DNA from 2 places in the Sinomonas sp. RB5 genome. Region 1 is predicted to be linked to the other one. Evidence: predicted binding sites of a transcription regulator. Region 1 holds the regulator's gene; the other holds the start of a gene.
What was found. Region 1 encodes HrcA, which represses chaperone genes, less so after heat shock. Its sites were predicted from a motif close to TTNGCACTCGNNNNNNNCGAGTGCNAA; they were not measured.
Positions count from the first base shown of each region.

Region 1 (5,659 bases):
ACGCCGCGACGGCCGTCTCCGAGGTGCGCTTCGCGGCAGCCGCGCTGGACGCCTCCGGCGTGCCTCGCCGTCGTCTGTCCACGGTGTTCTTCGGCGGCGGCACGCCGACCCTCCTGCCCGCACAGGACCTCACCGCGATCCTCTCTGCGGCGGTCGCGGAATGGGGGCTCGAGCCGGGAGCCGAGGTGACCACGGAGGCGAACCCCGACTCGGTGACGCCCGCGTCCCTCCAGGCCCTCGCCGAGGCCGGATTCACCCGGGTCTCCTTCGGCATGCAGTCGGCGGTGCCGCACGTGCTCAAGGTCCTCGACCGGACCCACACCCCGTCCCGGGTGCCCGAGGCGGTCCGGTGGGCGCGCGACGCGGGACTCGACGTGAGCCTCGACCTGATCTACGGCACCCCGGGCGAGTCGCGCGACGACTGGCGCGCCTCGCTCGACGCGGCGCTCGCGTGCGAACCGGACCATGTCAGCGCCTACGCGCTCATCGTCGAGGACGGCACGAAGCTCGCGGCCCAGATCCGCCGGGGCGAGGTCCCCGAGGTGGACGACGACGACCACGCCGAGAAGTACGAGCTGGCCGACGCGGTGCTGGGCAGCGCGGGCTTCCACTGGTACGAGGTCAGCAACTGGGCCCGCGGCGCCGCGGGCCCGGGTCCGCAGAGCGCGCGCTTCGAATGCCGGCACAACCTCGCCTATTGGAACGGCGGCGACTGGTGGGGCATCGGGCCGGGCGCCCACTCCCATGTGGGCGGCGTCCGCTGGTGGAACGTCAAGCACCCCACCGCGTACGCCGGGCGCCTCTTTCAGGGCGTCTCGCCGGCCGCGGCCCGGGAGACGCTCGACGACGGCACGCGCCGCGTGGAGCGAGTCCTCCTGAAGGTCCGGCTCGCCTCCGGCCTGCCCACGTCCGACCTCGATGCCGGGGGCCGCGCGGCCGTGGCCGGCCTGATCGCCGATGGCCTCGTGGACGGGCCCAAAGCCCTGCGGGGCCGTCTGGTCCTCACGCTGCGGGGCCGGCTCCTCGCCGACGCGGTCGTGCGGGCCCTGCTGCCCTGACCCGGGCAGCAGGCATCACTTGATGAGGTGCAGGTTGTAGCGGTACTGGTACGGCTGCCCGCGGTTGACCTGGATGCCCGCCGTGACCGAGAACACGGTGAGCGCGATCCAGAGCAGCGTCGCGAGGACAGAGAACACGCTCCCGACGAAGGGAATGTACCCGAGCAGGTTGAGCACGACCGCCGCGACCGTGGGCGGCAGCGTGAAGTTCAGCGCTTCCTTCGATTCCTGCGCCGTGAAGGGGCCGCGGTCCTTGAAGACGAGGTAGATCAGCAGCGACGGGACGAAGCCGAGGATGCCGCCGAAATGCGCGAGGGTCGCCCATTGCCGGTCCTCGGACGCCGTCAGCGGCGCGGGGACCGTGGCACCGTTGTCCTGTCCGGCGGTGCTGCGGGGGTCCTTCGGGTACTCGGCCACTGATGAATCCTTGCCTGTGGTTCCTTGCGGTCTTGGCGCCCACGCCGGCCGCACGGCCGCCGGGAGCAGTCCAAGGATATCCAAGGTTGCCTCTTCAGGCGGTCAGGAAGTCGATGACCTCCTCGACGCGGCCCAGCAGGGAAGGCTCGAGGTCGGCGTAGGTGCGCACGGCTCCGAGGAGCTTCTGCCAGCCGAGCCCGACGTCCTCCGCGGTGCCGTGCGGCCACCCGAAGGCCTTGAGGATCCCGGTCTTCCAGTCCACGCCCCGCGGGACGGTGGGCCAGGCGGGGATGCCGAGCACCGAGGGCTTGATGGCCTGCCAGACGTCCACATAGGGGTGGCCGACGACGAGCACGTTCCCGGCGGCCCCGGGCACCGCCATCGCCTCGGCCACGATGCGCGACTCCTTCGAGCCCTCGACCAGGTGGTCGACGATGATCCCGAGCTTCCGGCCCGGTCCTGGGCCGAACGCCGCCACGGCCCCGGCCAGGTCGTCGACCCCATGCAGGGGTTCGACGACGATCCCCTCGACGCGGAGGTCGTCGCCCCACACCTTCTCCACGAGCTCGGCGTCATGCTTGCCCTCGACCCAGACCCGGCTCGCCTTGGCCACCTGCGCGCGCATCCCCTCGACGCGGACGGAGCCGGACGCGGTGCGGGCCGGGGGCGCGGGCTGGGTCCTCGGGGCCGGCGGTCCGACGCGGACGGGACGGCCGTCGAGGAGGAACCCGAACCCGAGCTGGAACGAGCGCGTCCGCCCGCGCCGGTCTTCGAGGCTCATCACGTGCATGCCCCCGGACTTCTCCACGCGGACCACGGCACCCACCCACCCGCTCTCGGCGTCCTCGAGGACGAGCCCGGGCTCGGCGGGGACGAGGGGCAGTTCGGCACGGGAGGGGGCAGCGAGGTCGGCCGGCCCCCAGGAGTCATAGCTGAGTCGGTCCACCCGCCGCATCCTACGGCGGGTCGCCCCGGAGGGCCCCGGGGACGCGCCGTGGCCGAGTGCACAGCACGGGGGTTCCCGCCGGACCCGGTGGGCGTACTAGACTTAGCACTTGATCCCAGAGAGTGCTAAGCCGCGGGTGTGCCGCCCGCCGTCGCAGCAGGAGGTGTGATGAACGAGCCCCGCAAGCTGGAGGTCCTGCGGGCGATCGTGGAGGACTACGTCCACTACCGCGAGCCCGTCGGGTCCAAGGCGCTCGTGGAACGCCACCGGCTCGGCGTCTCGAGCGCCACCATCCGCAATGACATGGCCGCCCTCGAGGACGACGGCCTCATCACGGCACCCCACACGAGCGCCGGCCGCGTGCCGACTGACAAGGGCTACCGGGTCTTCGTGGACCACCTCGCTGCGGTGCGGCCGCTGTCCGCCGCGGAGAAGCAGGCGATCCAGACCCTTCTGGGCGGTGCGGACGACCTGGACGACGTGCTCGAGCGCACCGTCAGGCTCCTGTCCCAGCTGACCAACCAGGTCGCCGTCGTGCAGTACCCCCAGCTGGGCCGCGCCAAGGTGCGGCACGTCGAAGCGGTGTCCATGGCCCCGCGCCAGGTCCTGCTCGTCCTCATCGCCGACACCGGCACCGTCGAGCAGCGGGTGCACACCCTCAGCGAGGACGTCGACCGCGACAGGCTCGCGTACCTGAGGCAGCGGTTCCTCGAGGGGCTGGCCGGGACGGCCGTGGGACGGCTCGCGGTCGGGGCGGCGGAGGTCGTCGCCTCGCTCGCTCCGCAGGACCAGCGGCTCGGCGCCGAACTGGCCCACGGCCTCGGCACCCTCGCAGAGGCGAGCCGCGAAGACCGCATGGTGATGGCCGGCACCGCCTACCTCGCAAGGTCCAACAGCGACTTCCTCCAGAGCATCTCACCCGTGCTCGAAGCGCTCGAGGAACAGGTGGTCCTGCTGCGGCTCCTCTCGGAGATGGCGGCCGATCCCCGCGGCGTCACCGTGACGATCGGCCGGGAGAACCCGTATGTCGGCCTGGCCGAGACCTCGGTCGTCGCGACCGGCTACGGGCAGGACGACGGACCGAAGCTCGGCATCCTCGGCCCCACACGCATGGACTATCCGGCCACGATGGCCGCAGTGCGGGCGGTCGCCCGCTACCTGTCGAAGATCATCGCCGGAAGCTGAGAAGAAAGAGAACTGTGAGCAGCCACTACGAAACCCTCGGCGTGCAGACCGACGCGACCCCCGAGGAGATCAAGAAGGCCTACAAGAAGCTGGCCCGCAAGCTCCACCCGGACATGAACCCGGGCGAGGACGCCGCGGACCGCTTCAAGGCCGTCACCCACGCCTACGAAGTCCTCTCGGACCCGCAGAAGCGCCGTGTCTATGACACGACGGGCAACGAGAACGGCACCGACAACGGCTTCTCCGGCGGCTACAACGGCGCGGGCTTCGCGTTCCAGGACATCTTCGAGACCTTCTTCGGCGGCGGGGCGGGGCAGTCGGGCCCGGCGTCCCGGGTGCGGCGGGGGCAGGATGCGCTCATCGCCGTCCGGATCGAGCTCAAGGACGCCGTCTTCGGCGTCAACAAGAAGCTCGAGGTCGACACCGCGGTCGTCTGCGGCCGCTGCGACGGATCGTGCTGCGAGCCCGGCACCGAGCCGGTCCGCTGCGGCGTGTGCGGCGGCTCCGGGCACATCCAGCGCCCCGTGCGCTCGATCCTCGGCCAGGTCATGACCATGGCCACGTGCCCCACCTGCCAGGGCTTCGGCACGGAGATCCCCAGCCCGTGCAACGAGTGCGGCGGGGAGGGGCGCGTACGGAGCCGGCGCTCGCTCACGGTCAAGATCCCGGCCGGGGTCTCCACGGGCACCCGCATCCAGCTCGCGGGCCAGGGCGAGGCCGGAACGGCCGGCGGTCCGTCCGGGGACCTCTACGTCGAGATCCGGGTGGCCGCGCACCCGACGTTCACGCGCGAAGGCGACGACCTGCACGCGACCCTCAGCGTCCCCATGACCGCGGCCGCGCTCGGGTCCGAGATGACCCTCGAGACGTTCGACGGCGAGCACAGCATCACCCTGCGGCCCGGGAGCCAGTCGGGTGACGTGGTGACCCTGCACGACCTCGGCGTGGCCCGGCTGCGCGGCACGGGCCGCGGGGACCTCCTCGTGCACGTGCGGGTCGAGACCCCGACCAAGCTCGACGCCGAGCAGGAGGAACTCCTGCGCCAGTTCGCCAAGCTCCGCGGCGAGCAGGTCGGCGAGGGCAAGCTCGTGGGCAGCGGCGGCATGTTCGCCAAGCTCCGCGACAAGCTCGGCAACCTCTGACGATGTCCCGGCCGCTCTTCTACGTCGCCCCCGGCGCGCTCGACGGCGCGGTCCCCGGAGGCACCATGACCGTGGACGGCGCCGAGGGCCGTCACGCCGTCGCGGTCCGGCGCCTGGGCGTGGGGGAGGGCGTCGACGTCTCGGACGGCGCCGGAACCCGCGCCGTCGGCACCGTCAGCAGGGCCGAGGGCTCCGTGCTCGAGGCGGTCGTCGACACCGTGCTGCACGAGGAGCGCCCTCCCTTCCGGCTCGTGCTCGTCCAGGCGCTGGCGAAGGGAGACCGGGACGAGCTGGCCGCGGAGACGGCGACAGAGCTCGGTGTGGACGCGGTCGTCCCGTGGCAGGCCGAGCGGTCGATCGTGCGGTGGAAGGGCGAGCGGGCCCAGAAGGCGCTCGCGAAGTGGCGCTCGGTGGTCCTCGCGGCAGCCAAGCAGGCCCGCAGGGCCTGGGTGCCGGACGTCGAGCCGGCGGTCGACGGCGGCCGCCTCGCCGAGCGGATCGCGCATGCGCGGCTCGCGGTGGTGCTCCACGAGGAGGCGAGCGAGTCGCTCACCGGCATCCTGCGGGGCGTGGCCCCGGGGGACGGCGAGGGCGAGATCCTGTTCATCGTCGGCCCGGAGGGCGGCATCAGTCGGGCCGAACTCGAGCGCTTCGTCCAGGCCGGCGCGCGCCTTGCGCTGCTGGGACCGCACGTGCTGCGCTCCTCGACGGCCGGGCCGGCGGCGCTGGCCCTCGCGGGCGAGCACCTCGGCCGGTGGGGGAGCCGGGACGGCCGCTAGCTAGCCGGTGACGGTGAACGACTTCGAGTCCCAGGCCGAGGTGCTCGAGGTCGCCGAGGGCGAGGCGTCCTCGGCCGGCAGGATCCGGACCTCGTAGTCCCCGGGCGGGAGGTTCACCGCGAAGGTGAATTC
Region 1 is NZ_JBSSGJ010000005.1:131,151-136,809, reverse strand. It holds gene hemW (radical SAM family heme chaperone HemW) at 1-1,058, shown strand, start outside; gene ACVWWH_RS08090 (DUF4870 domain-containing protein) at 1,074-1,475, opposite strand; gene ACVWWH_RS08085 (DUF3097 domain-containing protein) at 1,570-2,421, opposite strand; gene hrcA (heat-inducible transcriptional repressor HrcA) at 2,590-3,606, shown strand; gene dnaJ (molecular chaperone DnaJ) at 3,621-4,748, shown strand; gene ACVWWH_RS08070 (16S rRNA (uracil(1498)-N(3))-methyltransferase) at 4,751-5,527, shown strand; gene ACVWWH_RS08065 (GerMN domain-containing protein) at 5,528-5,659, opposite strand, start outside.

Region 2 (5,659 bases), on a different contig from region 1:
CCCCTCGTCGGCCCACCGGGAGAGGTCGCCCGTGGCGGGCGCCGGGACGCCGAGGTCCGAGGAGAGCTCGCGGAAGATGTTCGCGAGGCTGCGCGGGAGCGGGCTCACCGCGGGGCTGCACGCGAACGAGAGCCCGATCGCGTGGCCGGGCGTGGGGTAGGGGTCCTGGCCCAGCACGAGGACCCTGACCTCGCCCAGGGGCCGGCTGAACGCCCGCAGCAGGCGCGACGGGGCCGGGAGGATGCAGCCGCCGTCGTGGGCCTCCGCGGCGAGGGCGCGCAGGGCCGAGCGGAGCGTCGGCTCACAGGCCGAGAGCGCGGGGACCCAGTCGGGGTGGACGAGGTCCGCCAGCGGCGCGGCGGACATCGCCTCGAGGGTGCGGGCGTCCTCGGCGCACGACGCCGGCGCCTCGCCGCCCGCGTCCGGGCCGCCGGAGGCCTCGGGCAGGTCGAAGAGCGGTTCGGCGTCCATCACGCGAGCCAGTGTGCCAGAGATGCCGGGGCGGCGCGCCCCGGGCGGAGAATGACAGAGCTGTAGTTCCCGCTTAAACTGGAAGCCATGTCGTCAGCAGCAGCACACCACGCCCATGCCTTCGACGACGCCGTCGACCACGGGCCCGCGCCCGCGTCCGCCGAGCAGGAGGACACCCAGGCGGGCCGTCCGGCCGGGGGACTGACCGAGCGGGAGATCCAGATGCTCGCCCTCGAACGCGGTTGGTGGAAGTACGCCGGCGCCAAGGAGCAGGCCATTCGCGAGCTGTTCGACCTCTCCGCGACCCACTACTACCAGCTGCTCAACGCCCTCATCGACACCGAGGACGCGCTGGCGCACGATCCGATGCTGGTCAAGCGGTTGCGTAGACTGAGGACGTCGCGGCAGCGCGCGCGCACTGCCCGCCGGCTCGGCGGCGGCGCCTGACGCTGCGCGCCGTCCCCAGCCGGCCACCGACAAGGACCTGACGCACGCATGAACACCTATCCCCGCGACGAATTCGACGCTGTCCCCGAGGCGCCGCGCCGGCAGGGTGTGCACCGGACCCGTGACGAGAGCGGCCCGGACGACGGACCCAGCCCCTCCGGCCGGGGGCTGCGGTGGATCCTCGCCGCCGGCATCCTCGCCCTCGTCATCGGCGCCGTGTCCTTCTTCGTGCTGCCGCGGCTGGGCCTCTCCGGCCAGCCTGCGGCCGCGTCCGCTGCCACCTCGCCCGCAGCGTCCGCAGCGCCGAGCGCCTCCGCCCAGGGGAAGCCGTCCGCGGCCCCGAGCCAGGCGCCCTCGTCCGCGGCCCCCACCGCCACCCCCACGGCCTCGGCCGGAGCCGACCCGTCCCTCGAGGTGGGCGTCTACAACGCGACCTCGACGGCCGGCCTGGGCAACCGGGTCGCGGCCACCGCGCGCGCGGCCGGGTGGTCCGTCTCCACCGTCGGCAACTGGAGCGGCGCCCCCGTCGACGGCCCTGTCGTCTACTACCGCTCGGCCGCGGACGCCGCCTCGGCGCAGGCCCTCGCAGCCGCGGTCGGCGTCCGGACGGTCCTCCAGGCTCCCGCGCTCGGGCTGCCGCTCGCCGTGGTGATCGGACCCGGGTACACCGGGTGAGCAGGCGGGCACCGAAGGCCAGGGCCGCGGCGGTCGCCGGGGTCCTCGCCCTCGGCCTGTCCGCCACCGCGTGCGGTGCCACCGGCGAGGCCCGCACCGCCCACCCTTCGCCATCCGGGGACGGCGTGCTGCGCCTCGGCCTCCTCCTCGACTCGACCGGCGACTCGGCGTACCTCAACGACGCCCAGCGGGCCGCCGTGGTCCTCGCCGTCCAGCAGGCGAACGCCGCGGGCGGCTACGGCGGCAAGCCCGTGGAACTGCTCCCGGTCCAGCCCGGGTCGGACACCGCCGCCGAGTCCCGCCGCCTCGCCCAGGCCGGCGCCGACGCCGTGATCGGCCCGACAGACTCGAGCCGCGCGCCCGCCGCGATCGACGTGCTCTCGAAGGCCAAGGTCCCGCTCATCTCGCCGGCGAACAGGGCCGCCGCACTGACCGGCTACCGCAGCGGCGGGTTCTACTTCCGCACCTCGGCACCGGAGGGCGCCGAGGGGGCCGCCCTCGTGGAGCTCGCCCGGCGGTCCGGGGCGAAGCGCATCGCGATCCTCCATCAGGCCGGCGACCACGGGAAGGCCGAGGCGGACGCCGCCTCGGCGGCCGCCCGCGCCGCGGGCGTGGCCGAGTCCGGCAGCGCCGAGTTCACCGGGCACTCCGCCGGGGCCGCCGCCGCTGCGGCGAAGGGTGCCGACGCGGTCCTCGTCATCGGTCAGGGCGACGGCCAGGCGATCCTCGCGAGCGTGGCGGACGCCGGGGTCCCGGGCTCGAAGCTCCTGCTCTCGAGCGGCGTCTACGGCCGCTACGGCTCGGCCCTCGCCGACCATGCGCTCGACGGCGCCCGCGCGCTCGTTCCCGGGGTGTACCCGACCCCCGAGTTCCAGGCCGACCTCCTCGAGCATGCGCCGGACCTGAAGGACCTGACCTTCGCAGGCGAGGCCTACGACGCGGCCTCGCTCGCGATCCTCGCCGCGGGCGCCGCGAAGGACGACGGCGGGGCCTCCATCGCCTCCAAGCTCATCGACGTCTCGGGCGGGGACGTGGCCGGTGCCGTGGAGGGGAACCGCCAGAAGTGCACCGGGCTTCCAGCGTGCCTCGCGCTGCAGGCCAAGGGGACGCCCGTGGACTACGAGGGCCAGTCCGGGCCGATCGGCTTCGACGAGCACGGCGACGTCACCACCGCCCGCTTCATGGCCTTCACCTACGGCGCCGATAACCAGCCCGTCCGGGACGGCGACGTCACGGTCGCGCGATAGGCCTTCGCGCCGGGCGTACAGGCTCGCCTGCGCTTGCACTCGGGGTGGGTGAGTGCTAATTATGGACCTAGCACTCCGGCGTCCAGACTGCTAAAGCGGTGTGGTCGCGGGGGCAGGATCACCTCGCTGGGGTGAGGCGTAGGCCGCCGTGGGAACGGGGGCCGCCGCCGGCCGTCGCGGGCGCTGCAGCAGGTGGCCTACCGACACACACGTCCCGAAAGGACCTCAAGCCGTCATGGCCAAGATCATTGCATTCGACGAGGAGGCCCGTCGCGGCCTCGAGCGCGGCCTGAACCAGCTGGCCGACGCTGTCAAGGTCACCCTCGGCCCGCGCGGCCGCAACGTCGTCCTCGAGAAGAAGTGGGGCGCCCCCACGATCACCAACGATGGCGTCTCCATCGCCAAGGAGATCGAGCTCGACGACCCGTACGAGAAGATCGGCGCCGAGCTCGTCAAGGAGGTCGCCAAGAAGACCGACGACGTCGCTGGCGACGGCACCACGACCGCCACCGTCCTCGCCCAGGCCCTCGTGAAGGAAGGCCTCCGCAACGTCGCCGCCGGCGCCGACCCGCTCTCGCTCAAGCGCGGCATCGAGAAGGCCGTCGACGCCGTCACGGCCGCACTGCTCGAGTCCGCCAAGGAGATCGAGACCAAGGAGGAGATCGCGGCCACCGCGTCCATCTCCGCCGGCGACACCCAGATCGGCGAGCTCATCTCCGAGGCCCTCGACAAGGTGGGCAAGGAGGGCGTCATCACCGTCGAGGAGTCCAACACCTTCGGCCTCGAGCTCGAGCTCACCGAGGGCATGCGCTTCGACAAGGGCTACCTCTCCGCGTACTTCGTCACCGACGCCGAGCGCCAGGAGACGGTCCTCGAGGATCCCTACATCCTCATCGTGAACTCCAAGATCTCCTCGGTGAAGGACCTCGTCGCGGTCCTCGAGCGCGTCATGCAGGCCAACAAGCCGCTCCTCATCATCGCCGAGGACGTCGAGGGCGAGGCCCTGGCCACGCTCATCGTCAACAAGCTCAAGGGCACCTTCAAGTCCGTCGCCGTCAAGGCCCCGGGCTTCGGCGACCGCCGCAAGGCCATGCTCACCGACATCGCGATCCTCACCGGTGGCCAGGTCATCGCCGAGGAGGTCGGCCTCAAGCTCGAGAACGCCACGCTCGACCTGCTCGGCAAGGCCCGCAAGGTCGTCGTGACCAAGGACGAGACCACGATCGTCGAGGGTGCCGGCGACGCCGAGCAGATCGCCGGCCGCGTGTCCCAGATCCGCGCCGAGATCGAGAACTCCGACTCGGACTACGACCGCGAGAAGCTCCAGGAGCGCCTCGCCAAGCTCGCCGGCGGCGTGGCCGTCATCAAGGCGGGCGCGGCCACCGAGGTCGAGCTCAAGGAGCGCAAGCACCGCATCGAGGACGCCGTCCGCAACGCGAAGGCTGCCGTCGAGGAGGGCATCGTCGCCGGCGGTGGCGTGGCCCTCATCCAGGCCGGCGCCAAGGCGTTCGCCAACCTCAACCTCGAGGGTGACGAGGCCACCGGCGCCAACATCGTCAAGGTCGCCATCGAGGCCCCGCTGAAGCAGATCGCCTTCAACGCCGGCCTCGAGCCGGGCGTCGTCGCGGACAAGGTCCGCGGCCTGCCCGCCGGCCACGGCCTCAACGCCGCCACCGGCGTGTACGAGGATCTCCTGGCCGCCGGCGTCAACGACCCGGTCAAGGTGACCCGCTCTGCGCTGCAGAACGCCGCCTCGATCGCCGGCCTGTTCCTCACCACCGAGGCCGTCGTGGCCGACAAGCCGGAGAAGGCCGCCCCGGCCATGCCCGGCGGCGACGACATGGGCGGCATGGGCGGCTTCTGATCCGCTAGCTAGCCTCCCCACCCGTTTCGGGTACAGATCTCGTCGCGGTTCTGCCCTTTCGGGTACGCGACGGCTCTGATGGACGACGGCGGGGTCCCCACTTTGTGAAGTGGGGACCCCGCTGTCGGCGTTCCAGGAGTGAGGGGCGGGGGCGCCCGAACTGCCCGGGCGGCTCAGCCTGGGCGGCTCAGCCCTCCGAGGTGCCCTGGTGGAAGCGGAGGCGCCACCGGCCGTCGGTGCGCTGCCACAGCGACGAGCGCAGCGCCGAGCCAGTGCCGTTGACGGTGCGGTACACGACCTGGACGAGGTCGCTGCCGAGGGGCACGGCGTCCACGAGCTCGAAGCGCACGTGCGACTCGGGGGCCGCCACGAGCTCCTCGATGAGCTCCTCGCGTCCCCAGAGGCGGCCGGAGGCCCCGATCTCGCGGTACTCAGGGTGGAGGAGGAAGGCCAGCTGGCCGTAGTCGCCCCGGACGTCCGGATCGAGGAGCTCCTGCTCGAGCTCGACGACCGCCTCGACTTCCCGCGCCCGCTCGGGCTGCTCAGGCTCCGCGGCGATCGCGTCGAAGAGTTCGGCCTGCTCGGGGACCGTGCCGAGGCCGACCGCGCCCGAGGCACCGGCGCCGCCCAGCGACGCGCCCCGGTCCGCCGGCCGCCGGCGGGTCGCCGCGGACGAGGGTGCCGGGGAACGCACGGCTCCCGCCTCGCCGCCGAACCCGGGGCCCTCGAGGGGGGCCCGTCCCGACTGGTACGCCAGCGCCACGGCGCGGGCCTTCGTGTCCGCAGCCTCGTTGAGCGGATGCCCGGCGTGGCCCTTGACCCACTCGAAGGTGTAGTTCCGGCCCGCGAGCTCCGCGTCGATCTGGCTCAGGAGGTCGACGTTGAGGACCGGCTTGCCGTCGGCCTTCTTCCAGCCCCGGCGCTTCCACCCTGGCATCCACTTGGTCACGCAGTT
Region 2 is NZ_JBSSGJ010000021.1:54,291-59,949, reverse strand. It holds gene ACVWWH_RS18820 (uracil-DNA glycosylase) at 1-366, opposite strand, end outside; gene ACVWWH_RS18815 (DUF3263 domain-containing protein) at 559-918, shown strand; gene ACVWWH_RS18810 (LytR C-terminal domain-containing protein) at 967-1,593, shown strand; gene ACVWWH_RS18805 (ABC transporter substrate-binding protein) at 1,590-2,840, shown strand; gene groL (chaperonin GroEL) at 3,076-4,704, shown strand; gene ACVWWH_RS18795 (RNase H family protein) at 4,892-5,659, opposite strand, start outside.
Region 2: groL (chaperonin GroEL) is a predicted target of HrcA. The motif match lies at 2,873-2,899, and genes of this name have one in related genera.